One region of the Paenibacillus sp. 05T425 genome, then DNA from elsewhere that is predicted to be linked to it. Evidence: a T-box and tRNA genes for the amino acid it is inferred to sense, from the RefSeq annotation. Region 1 holds a T-box; the other holds one or more tRNA genes.
The links. The T-box of region 1 lies ahead of AC1DF0_RS19945 (arginine--tRNA ligase). A T-box ahead of a tRNA ligase gene usually reads a tRNA of that ligase, here a tRNA-Arg.

Region 1 (5,235 bases):
GTGGAGCAGTCGTTTACGCCAGCAGTCGCTAGGGCCGCTGATTGGGGGAAGCTGTGGAACGGCGGCGTGCCAAAGATTAACGCTTATATCGCCGCAACAGCGAAAGAAGCGGCGGAAGTCGCTCTATTGACGCCGGATGGCGATCCGCTGCTAGCCCGCTGGCAATACGGCTCTGGACGATCCGTCGCATGGACAAGCGACGTTACGGGCAAGTGGGCACGCGAATGGGTGCAGTGGCCTGCATTTCCAACCGTGCTTACCGAATTGGTGAAGTGGACGTTCCCTCAGTTTGTGAACAATCCGTATTCGATAACGACCGAGCAAGACGGCGGCCAAGCCACTTTGAAGGTACGCTCAGAAGCTGATGCGGGCTCATTCGACAGTGCGCTGTCCGCGGGGATTGAGGACGAATCAGGCAGCTATTCCGTTCGCCGCTTAATGCCGATCGGGCCGGGAGAGTATGAAACGACCTTGCCTGCGACAGAACCTGGCGTTTATTTGGCTCAAATCGGACAGAAGTCGAACGGAAACGCAATTGAAGGCGGTACGACATCGGCTTTCGTCATTCCTTATTCGCCTGAATACCGATTATCGAACACGGGCGGTCCAGAGACGATGGCTCAGATCGCCGCCACGACCGGCGGGCGCAAATTGCTTTTGGACGATCCTCAATCGGCATTTGATTTCAAGCCGCTGGAGGCTCGCAAGCCGATCGATTTGACGAATAAACTGCTCGTCGCCGCTTTGCTCCTTTGGTTGCTGGATATCGCGCTGCGTAGGCTGTCATTGCCTTACGGACGGATGCTCGAATGGGCGGGAACTTTGTTACGGCAACGCAATGGACGTAATAGCAGTCATACGAATGAAGTTTTAGAGTCAACCAATGCGGTATCGAGGCTAAAGAGAAGGACAACCGAAGCGAGCCGCTTCTACGGCGGCGTGTCTGGAATATCTCCATTCAAAGAGAGCGACAATCGAACAAAGCCGAGTGAATTGTCACCTTCAGCGAATGCGACTGCATCTGTGACGAACACGAATCAACCCGGCCCGAGCGCTGCTCGGCTAGAGCGGGATACTGCAATGGACGGAACGATCAACCGTCTGCTCGCAGCCAAAAACAAAAAGCGGAGATAGCCGRAGATATGGCTTCCAATAGCAACCGTTCTCCTTCATATGGACACGAGCGATAGGACGCGATACAATTCATATCAACGACTATAATAAGCAGCTACGCTTGAAGGAGATGTCTATATGGCTCAAGAACTGACGACGCAGGAACTGGAACAAAAGCTTAAAAACGGCGAGACTATCAATTTGATTGACGTTCGCGAGGTCGATGAATGGGAAGCCGGCCATATTAAAGAGGCACGCAACATTCCATTATCGGAAATCGTTCAGCGTGTTGACGAGTTCCCGCAGGAAGAGATGGAGATCGTCATCATCTGCCGCAGCGGCGGACGAAGCGGCAAAGCATGCGACTATTTGGGCGCGCTGGGCCATACCGTTATTAACGTGTCGGGCGGTATGCTTGCTTGGAACGGCGAAGTTGTAACCGGCGAATAATCGCATAATGAGGAATATGGCGGCACTAGGCTTCTTAGCTTAGTGCCGCTATTTATTATCCCCCTTGACAATGCTAAGCGGCATCGTGTATAAATACGTTTAAGATATATTCAGAATTTTCACAAATCTAACATTAACGAACGGGACAGTAATCTTAGGACGGATAGTCGCAGCGAGCCGGGACAGTGGAAGCCGGTACGGATGTCTATGATGAAGCGGGCCCGGGAAATGGTTTGTCGAAGCGATTCCGCGCAGTCAAGGTCAATGCAAAGGCGGCTATCAGAGTAGACAAATCCGGTCAATGACCGTTATCAAATCGAGTGATTGAACCTCATTGCAGGTTCAATACTTAGAGTGGTACCGCGGGAATCAGCAAGCTCTCGTCTCTTTATTATAGGAGACGAGGGCTTTTTTGGCGTTCGGACTCGATTTGACGATAACAAGGAGGAGGAATATAAAGTGTTGAAAGAAAAATTATTAACCGCATTAACTAATGTCGTAAATCAGATCGCAACGGAAGAAGGGTTGGTGCTCCAGGACAAAGTCAATGTCGTAGTGGAACATCCGGCTAACGAGGCAAACGGCGAGTTCAGCAGCGGCATAGCGATGCAATTGGCAAAGCATCTAAAGCGTGCTCCTCTCGTTATTGCAGCTCAGGTTAAAGAAAAGCTGCAATCTAATAACGCGATTAATCAGCTATTCGCAACCATCGATATCGCTCCGCCAGGCTTTATTAATTTCTATGTCAATTGGGAGCAGTGGGCGAAGCTAAATGAGGATGGAGCAGCAATAAAAGCCAAGAAGCAGCAAAAGCATAAGCACAAGGTACTCATTGAACATACGTCGATTAACCCGAACAAGTCTGCCCATATCGGTCATTTAAGAAATTCTTGTATCGGTGATACGCTAGCAAGATTGATGAAGCAAGCCGGACATCTTGTAGAGGTGCATAATTACATCGACGACCTTGGCAATCAATTAGCCGATACGGTCGTTGGCATTCTGAACACGTGGGCCGCTKAGTCGCATGCGAGATTTGGCGATTTCTGTTGGGAGACGTATGCGAAGGTGAATCAAGCGTATAAGGAACAGCCCGAATTGCTGCAAGAGCGTTCACGCGTACTTGCTCACTTGGAAGAAGGGGGCAACAACATTGCTTGGATGGGGCTGCTTATCGCTGAGCGCATCGTAAGCGAACATGTCGAGGAGATGAAGCAGTTCGGGATCGATTATGATGTGCTCGTATGGGAAAGCAGTATCGTTAGCGGAGGATTCTGGGAGCGCACCTTCGAGCTGCTGCAGCAAACGAACGTCTTCAGACAGGAGCAGCAGGGGAAGCTTGCAGGCTGTTGGGTGCTTGGAAGCGGGCAGCCGGCACATGAAGCTGACAACCTGTCAGAGCCTTTAGAAGCCGAACAATCCGAGCAGCAGCAAGGCGAACATCAAGCAGACAAGGTGCTTGTTCGCTCGAATGGAATTTTGACGTATACGGCTAAGGATATCGCTTATCATCTGTGGAAGTTCGGCTTGCTGGACAAAGATTTTCGTTATCGCAAGTTCGGCAGCGGTCTATGGTCTACGCAAGCAGGAGACGTGAAGAAGAAGATCGGCAAGGCAGATGCCGTTATTAATGTGATCGACCAGAGGCAGCAGTACCCGCAGGCCATGGTGAAGCAAGCGCTGTTAGCGTTAGGTTACACAAGTCAAGCCGAGCAGCTCAAGCATGTCAGCTATGGGGTCGTGTCATTAAGCCCATCTACAGCTGCCGGACTAGGCGTAGACACCACAGCTGGCAAACATGCTTATCCGATGTCCGGCCGCCAAGGTATCGGGATCAAAGTGTCGGAACTGCTCGACAGAATGGAGGGCATTATCGATGCCAAACGTTCAAGAAAGCAAGGTCTTACGAGTCGAACAATAGCGGCTGCTTCCATTCGTTACTACTTGCTGCGCTTCCATCTGCAGACAGAGATTGTGTTCGATCTGGAGCAGGCGACCGAAATATCGGGCAATACAGGCGTGTATCTGCTTTATGCCTACGCTCGGGCTTGCAGCATTATGGAGAAAGCCGCGCAAGCAGGCGTTCATGTGTCGGAGGTCCAGGTCGATCAGTCGCTCGACAAGCAGGAGCATGCCGTTCTAAGACAGCTATGCTACTGGCCGGAGGTATTGCAGGCGGCGGAGCTCGAGCTTGCGCCGAACATCATCTGCAATTACACCTATGAGCTGGCAACGTTGTTTAATCATTTTTATGCGACATGTCCAATACTGAAGGCATCTCCTGCTCAGCGCCAGCTGCGCTTATGGCTTACGCAACGTTACAAGCAGACGCTTGGCGAGGCGCTCGATATTCTTGGATTACCTGCTCCCGAAAGCATGTAACCTCACATTCCATTCATGCAAACGACTGGTCCCACATATAAATGAACCCAGATGGGTACAGGCATCGGTCGTTTAATGCGGAATGGAAGGAGGCGGGTTCAATGAATTCGCCGGATAACGGAATAATGATCGACTTTGCCGTGCAGGGAATGAGCTGTTCCGCTTGCGCGGCACGAATAGAGAAGTCGGTAGGGAAGATGGAAGGCGTCTATGAAGCGGCAGTAAGCTTCCCGCTGCGCACCGCTTGGGTGCAATTCTCGCCAGAGCGGGTAAGTCCCGAGCAAATCGCCGAGCGCGTAAGCCAGCTTGGCTTCACGGCTTCATTAAGCGAGCATGGCGATACGGGTCTGCGCAAGGAGCATGCGATACTAAAGCTTCGATTAATCGTCTCGCTCCTGCTGACACTGCCTCTGCTGCTTACTATGGTTCACCATTTGCCAATCTTATCGCCGCTTGCTGCTTATATACCTGCATGGCTGACATTGCCTTGGCTGCAGCTGGTGCTAGCGACGGTGCTTCAATTCGTTATCGGCATGCCCTTCTACTTCGGCGCTTATTATGCGCTTAGGCAGAAGAGCGCCAATATGGACGTGCTCGTTGCCGTAGGCACGACTGCAGCTTATCTGTACAGCCATTACATCGTGTTCCAGCAGGATCTGTTAAGCGCTTCGAGCTTTGGGGCAGAGATGCCCGCGCTATATTTCGAGACGTCTGCGGTTGTCATTACCGCCGTGTTGCTTGGCAAATACATCGAAGCTTCCGCTTCGTTAAAGGCGAACCTCAATACAGCCGGCTATGCCACCCTTCAAAGCCAGACGGCTGCCGTTGAGCGCGCCGGCCTAGTGACGCAGCTTCGTACGGAGTTCGTGCGAGCGGGCGATACGGTTATCGTCGAAGCCGGCGAACTTGTGCCGGTTGACGGAACGGTTATCTCGGGTGACTCATCTGCCGATGAAGCGCTGTTGACAGGGGAGAGTACGCCCGTTGCGAAACGTGAGGGCGATTCCATCTGGGCAGGCACGCGCAATGTCGGCGGCCGGCTCCGCATATGGACGAAGGCTGCCGGCCATGATACGCTGCTGAGCCGAATCGGCGAGCTTGTCAGGCAAGCACAGCGGTCCAAGTCGTCGATCCAACGCAATGTGGATGCGGCCGCTGGCTGGTTCGTACCGCTAATGCTGCTGCTAGCTGCACTTACCTTCATCCTATGGAGCGCTGTGCTTGATCCAGGCAATTGGAGCCGGGCGTTCGTCAGCTCCATCGCCGTGTTGCTGGCTGCTTGTCCGTGTG
Region 2 (5,390 bases), on a different contig from region 1:
TTATAAACAAGATGGACGAGCTTTTCAAGGCTGAGGTTCATCTGGCTCTGACGGCTGCAATACCGCAACCTGCCTAAGCGCTCTGCAAGCTTGCTCATATTGAAATCTTAACGATTCGGTAATGCCGTATGTATCGCGTATATCATCGTCGTTCGCCGATCCGTATACGGTCAGCAATAGCGTAAGATGTAGCGCCGCAGCAAAGCAATCGACGGTTCCTTCATCTTCTCTAAGCATCCATTTGTAAGCCGCCGTCCCATACAAGAACTGCAGACTTTCCTTCCAAAGCTCTTTGGCAAAATGAGGCAGCGTCGGATCATCGACTTCGGCCACCTGTTCAGCCCGCTCCAAAATTTGGTTGATTTGACTCGGAAAGTCGTCCAAAGAGAGCGGCGTTTCGTCGAGCTCCAGCTGAACTTGCTCATCGAGCCTTTCAATTGTCAAAGAGCCTTGAGCACCGCGCTTTCGCAAGCATTGCAGCGCTTTGAATTGCACGACTGGATGAACCGGCTTCGTTACGAGCCAATTCACAATCGTCGCGTCCACCTGTTCGCTTTGTATGTATGCCGCTCTTTCAAGCGCAAGCATCTGCTGATCAATCATAGGATGATTCTGCATAATGTACATCACTTGATTAATGTATGTCTCATCCTGCTCAGGCGGGTTCAGCAGCTCCGCGCGAATCGTATCCTCGCTCGGCTCCTTCTCGGGCATCGCGAGCACATAGCCTGTACCGTCGTCTCCGCCTCCTCCTTCAGGAAAAGCCATATCGAGCCATGTGAGAAGACTGTTCCACTCCTCATAGTGGCGTTCGTCCTCCCCTTGGCATTGCAGCAGGAAACGCAATAGCTCCTTAGCCTCCCCGTACTGCTCCGATTCCAGCATTCGGGTAAGATGAATTTGATAATGATCCAGCATGCTAGGGAACAAATATACGTTATCCTTGTTGTCGCCTTGTGGGTCAATGGGAGTTGTAATGCTAACACCGCCTTCGTATACGCCATCTCATGCTTCTCGCAAGCTTGCGTAAGATTATACCACGGTCTGAGGAAAGAAAAAAACAAAAGCTGCTAGAAGACCGCTCGGCAGGTGCAACCAACTATTTTTTCGACAAAATCCAAAAAATGACTTGCAATACTAAAAACGTTCATGTTATATTATTACTCGTGTCCCAGTAGCTCAGCTGGATAGAGCAACGCCCTTCTAAGGCGTCGGTCGGGAGTTCGAATCTCTTCTGGGACGCCATTATATGTACGCAATCGAAGCCTAACCGCTGTAAGCGGTGGGGCTTTTTTTATATGCTGCTAAATCTGCCATGTCCCTGCGCTATTGCTGTAGTAGTTAAGCGCCTCATCCAGCTCTTGGCTTGCCTTAACCACTTGCGATGATGTCAACGATCCTGACTGCATATAGAGTTCGACCATCCGTTTGCGAAGGCTTTCGATTCGGGCTTTGGCATCCGTTCTTTGCATGTACATATGAACACTACCTCCTACCTCATTATGAATTGGTTATGAATAGGTTATACGTTTGCCGTCTCAAGCTTCGATACCAATTGCTGCATGCGAAGACTTGTCGGGCACTCTCTGCACGGCGCCGGTACCTGGTCTCCCTTTAAAGAATTGAATCGATGTTCGCATCGGTCACAGGATTCAAGCTCTTTGCCGATTAGTATTCGAATATGCCGTTTCTCTTGTCGGTCCACAGCTGTCGTTTGCCTGGATGTGATTACCTCTACAATCATCGATCTTTTCTTAGGAATGACCCTGACCTCCTTTATCGGTTAAGCCGACTGAAATGGCGAACTTCTATATTCACCATACTAAATGAGAGTTGTTAGAAAAATTCCATGGAAGTTATTTGAAAAGTGATAAATTAGACGGCTTATCGGATAAAGTTTTTGAAAAGTGTTAGATCGGGACATTTGCAGCATATTCTCAGTCACAAATAAAGACCATTATCCTAGTTAAGGATATGGTCTCTCTGAATTTGCTGCTATGCTATACCGAAAGCGATGCCTGACTTTCTGTCACGAACTGGAAGAGAAGCTCCGACTTCTCCTCGGTCAGCTCGCCGCTATTGTCGAAGACGAGGATGGATGAGGCCGGAATATTCCAATTAATCTGCGGCACGAAGTCGACTCTTTTCTCGAAGTCGCCCCAGTTGTCGAGCTTCCACTGGTCGCGTACGGTCTGTCTGCCGATAATCCGTTTTTTTTGCATCGCGATGTCAGACAAAGTAACGACGACGACTTTCACGTCAACGGATTGTTTGGTGCGGCCGGCCGCTTGAAGGACGTCCTCGATCCATTGTTCATTTCTGAGCTCAGCTGTAAAAGGAGAAATCATGAACACATTTTGGCCTGCGGCAAGGTTCTCGATGCATACATCCTTAGCCGTGTCGTACTCAAGGTCACGCAAATTGCGTTTATAGTAATCGGAATCCCGATCATTCTTATCCAAACCGTTCATTTCGAGGATTGCCTCCACGAATCTTCCGCCAATCGTGTCGCGATCCAGGAATGCTGCCGGAATTCGAGATGATAGCTTCCTTGCTACCGTTGTTTTGCCTGTGCCTGCTACGCCTACAAAGAAGATTAATTTTTGCAAAAAAATGTGCCTCCACTACTTTTTTGATGCATTATATCATCTTTTCATAGGTTTTCATAGAATAGTCCTTGCTCGTTTCGCGCATAAGGATGGTATGATTAACCTATTACTAACAACCGAGGTGATTCAACACCATGAACCAAAAAAATAAACTGATATTGCAAATGAGCCTTTCCGCAGCCTCTCTCGCCGCTATCATCCATCTGCTTACACGCTCCTTCCAAGTCGCGATAGCCGGTCATCATATGAACGGCCATGAACCTTCAATGCCGGAAACGAACGATTGGGTTATGAATCTTCTAGCCTTTCTCCCCTTTGCGGCGTGGATCATCGCTATCCTGCTTTATCGCCGCGATCGGAATCATGTTCAAATTCCACTCCTTAATGCACTATCGTTAACGTTGTCCAGCTTCTCTGTCATTGCAGGGGCAGGCGGAGCGGTAGAGTTCCATTTTTCTATATTCATGGTCATTGCCATAGTCGCTTATTATGAGCGAATAAGCCTTATTGTTGTGATGACTGTATTATTCGCCGTACAGCACGTCGCCGGGCTTTATTTATTTCCAACCTACGTATTCGGAACGAAAGATTATACAATCGGCATGGTTGCGATTCATGCTGTTTTCCTGTTGCTTACCTCCTTGGCCACGATTCTTCAAATTGCGAATAAGTTGATGGTTATGAAGGGCGTTGACGAACAGAACCAAGAAAGCAAACAGCTCTTCGAGACGATTGTTGGGCAGTTAACGGAGACCTCCAAACAGCTGAGGGAAGTGACAGCAGGACTTGTCGACAAAAGCGGCCATACGGCGGAATCGATCAACGGCATCGCCGCGGCTGTCAATCAGCTGACAAGCGGGCTGGCGTCCCAGACAGCAGACTCCCGTCGCAGTATGAACGATATGAATCAAATGTCGGACGAGATGAACGGCATGAACGGCGCGTTCCAAAGCGTGGCGCATAACGCTAAACTATCCCGCCATACCGCGGATGAGGGCAGCCGGCATATCGAGCATACGATTGAGCAAATGGACGATGTAACCCGCGCTCTTGATTCCATGAGCAGCAGCGTGATTGCGCTTAGCGGGAAATCGGATCAAATTGGAGCGTTCGTCGACATCATATCCGCGATGGCCGAGCAGACGAAGCTGCTCGCGCTGAATGCTTCTATTGAAGCAGCTAGAGCGGGGGAGCAAGGCAAAGGATTTGCAGTCGTTGCAGGGGAAATTCGTAAACTGTCTAATCTGTCTGGTGAGTCTGCCTATTCGATCAAAGAAGTTCTTGAGGGCGTTCAGCATTCCGTTCGCGAATGTGCGGAATGGACAGAAGCCTGCGTTGCACGAACGCGGACTATGATAGACAGCATTGGCCAGACCAACTCCTCATTCAAGCATATTGTGAATCAGATTCATATCGTCGAAGAGCAAGTCCTTCAAGCGGCTGCTTCCTCGGCTCAAGTTGCCGCCGGCACACGTCTTGTCTCCCTTACGATGGACGAGATGGCGCAATTCTCGGTCGACTCCCTGGAGGAAACGAAGGTCATCGGCCGCTTGACGGAGAAGCAGGTCGAGTTGACGGATCATCTTGCGGACACTTGCGCCAGATTGCTGCTCTTATCCGAACGAATCGATCAGCTTATAAGCAAGATTGGGCAATAGCATCAGACTTCATTAGGCGAAACAAAGGGCTTACCTCATCCTATCTGTCACTGACCGTGACAGATAGCGAGGTAAGCCCTTCTTCTCATTACCATAAATGCATCGATTCAATATGATTCTTCGTTGTATCCGTTCCGCAATCATACAATTGCTTATACACCTGCTTCAGCCAATAATCATAATCCGAATTGTTCTGCTCGTCGCTATCCGCTTGATAAGGATTGGCAGCCATAGTCCTTACTCCTCCGTTGTCCGCTGCGGCAAGCTCCTTGAACAGCTCGTGAAGCTTTCCAATCTCCTCATCGTTCGCTTGTATGACAAGTTCGTAGGCCGCCGCTTCCGGATCGGCTAATATTTGGCCCGCTTGAACGGACACATAATATGTCGTTCGCTCTTCTTCATTGCTTTCCTCATTCCACATCCTACCCAGCCTCGCTTCCTTCATGCTTACCTTGCACAAGCTGTATCAGCCTCCTCTAGCTTCCCCCTATGGACAGACATTTTATGCCTATTTTCAGCATATAACTGTTATTATCGCTACTGGAGTCCAGCAATAGAGAGGAATGAGACGGATGTGTGGAATTACCGGCTGGATCGATTGGACCCGTGACCTGACCAAGGAAAGCATTAGCCTGGAGAAGATGACCGACACGCTAGCGCCCCGCGGACCTGACGCATCGGGCACATGGATCTCGGCGCATTGCGCTTTGGGACATCGGCGTCTGTCCGTCATCGATCCCGAGAACGGCGCTCAGCCCATGATTCGCCATACCGGCGATGACAAATACGTCATCGTCTATAACGGCGAGTTATATAACGCGCTGGAGCTGCGCAAGGAATTGGAGAGCAGAGGCCGAACATTTACGACGAATTGCGATACAGAGGTGCTGCTCGTCGCTTATATGGAATGGGGCAAGTCATGCTTGGAAAGGTTTAACGGTATTTTCGCTTTTGCCATATGGGATACAGCCGAGCAGGAGCTGTTTCTGGCAAGAGATAGACTTGGCGTGAAGCCGCTGTTTTATAGTACGCAGGACGGCTTGTTTATTTTCGGATCGGAGCAGAAAGCTATTCTAGCCCATCCGGCAGTGAAGCCAGAGGTCGGCGCGGAGGGATTGGCCGA

Region 2: it has a tRNA-Arg gene. The T-box ahead of AC1DF0_RS19945 (arginine--tRNA ligase) is inferred to sense a tRNA for this amino acid. The anticodon was not compared.

What each region holds. Positions count from the first base shown of each region.
Region 1 covers NZ_JBFTLA010000008.1:209,951-215,185, reverse strand. Annotated here, with positions in the region: gene AC1DF0_RS19955 (VWA domain-containing protein) at 1-1,134, shown strand, start outside; gene AC1DF0_RS19950 (rhodanese-like domain-containing protein) at 1,252-1,563, shown strand; T-box leader at 1,691-1,954, shown strand; gene AC1DF0_RS19945 (arginine--tRNA ligase) at 2,023-3,945, shown strand; gene AC1DF0_RS19940 (heavy metal translocating P-type ATPase) at 4,047-5,235, shown strand, end outside.
Region 2 covers NZ_JBFTLA010000010.1:79,956-85,345, reverse strand. Annotated here, with positions in the region: gene AC1DF0_RS22280 (hypothetical protein) at 25-930, opposite strand; tRNA gene AC1DF0_RS22275 (tRNA-Arg) at 1,169-1,245, shown strand; gene AC1DF0_RS22270 (aspartyl-phosphate phosphatase Spo0E family protein) at 1,305-1,478, opposite strand; gene AC1DF0_RS22265 (P-loop nucleotide/nucleoside kinase family protein) at 2,001-2,609, opposite strand; gene AC1DF0_RS22260 (methyl-accepting chemotaxis protein) at 2,744-4,267, shown strand; gene AC1DF0_RS22255 (hypothetical protein) at 4,356-4,727, opposite strand; gene asnB (asparagine synthase (glutamine-hydrolyzing)) at 4,840-5,390, shown strand, end outside.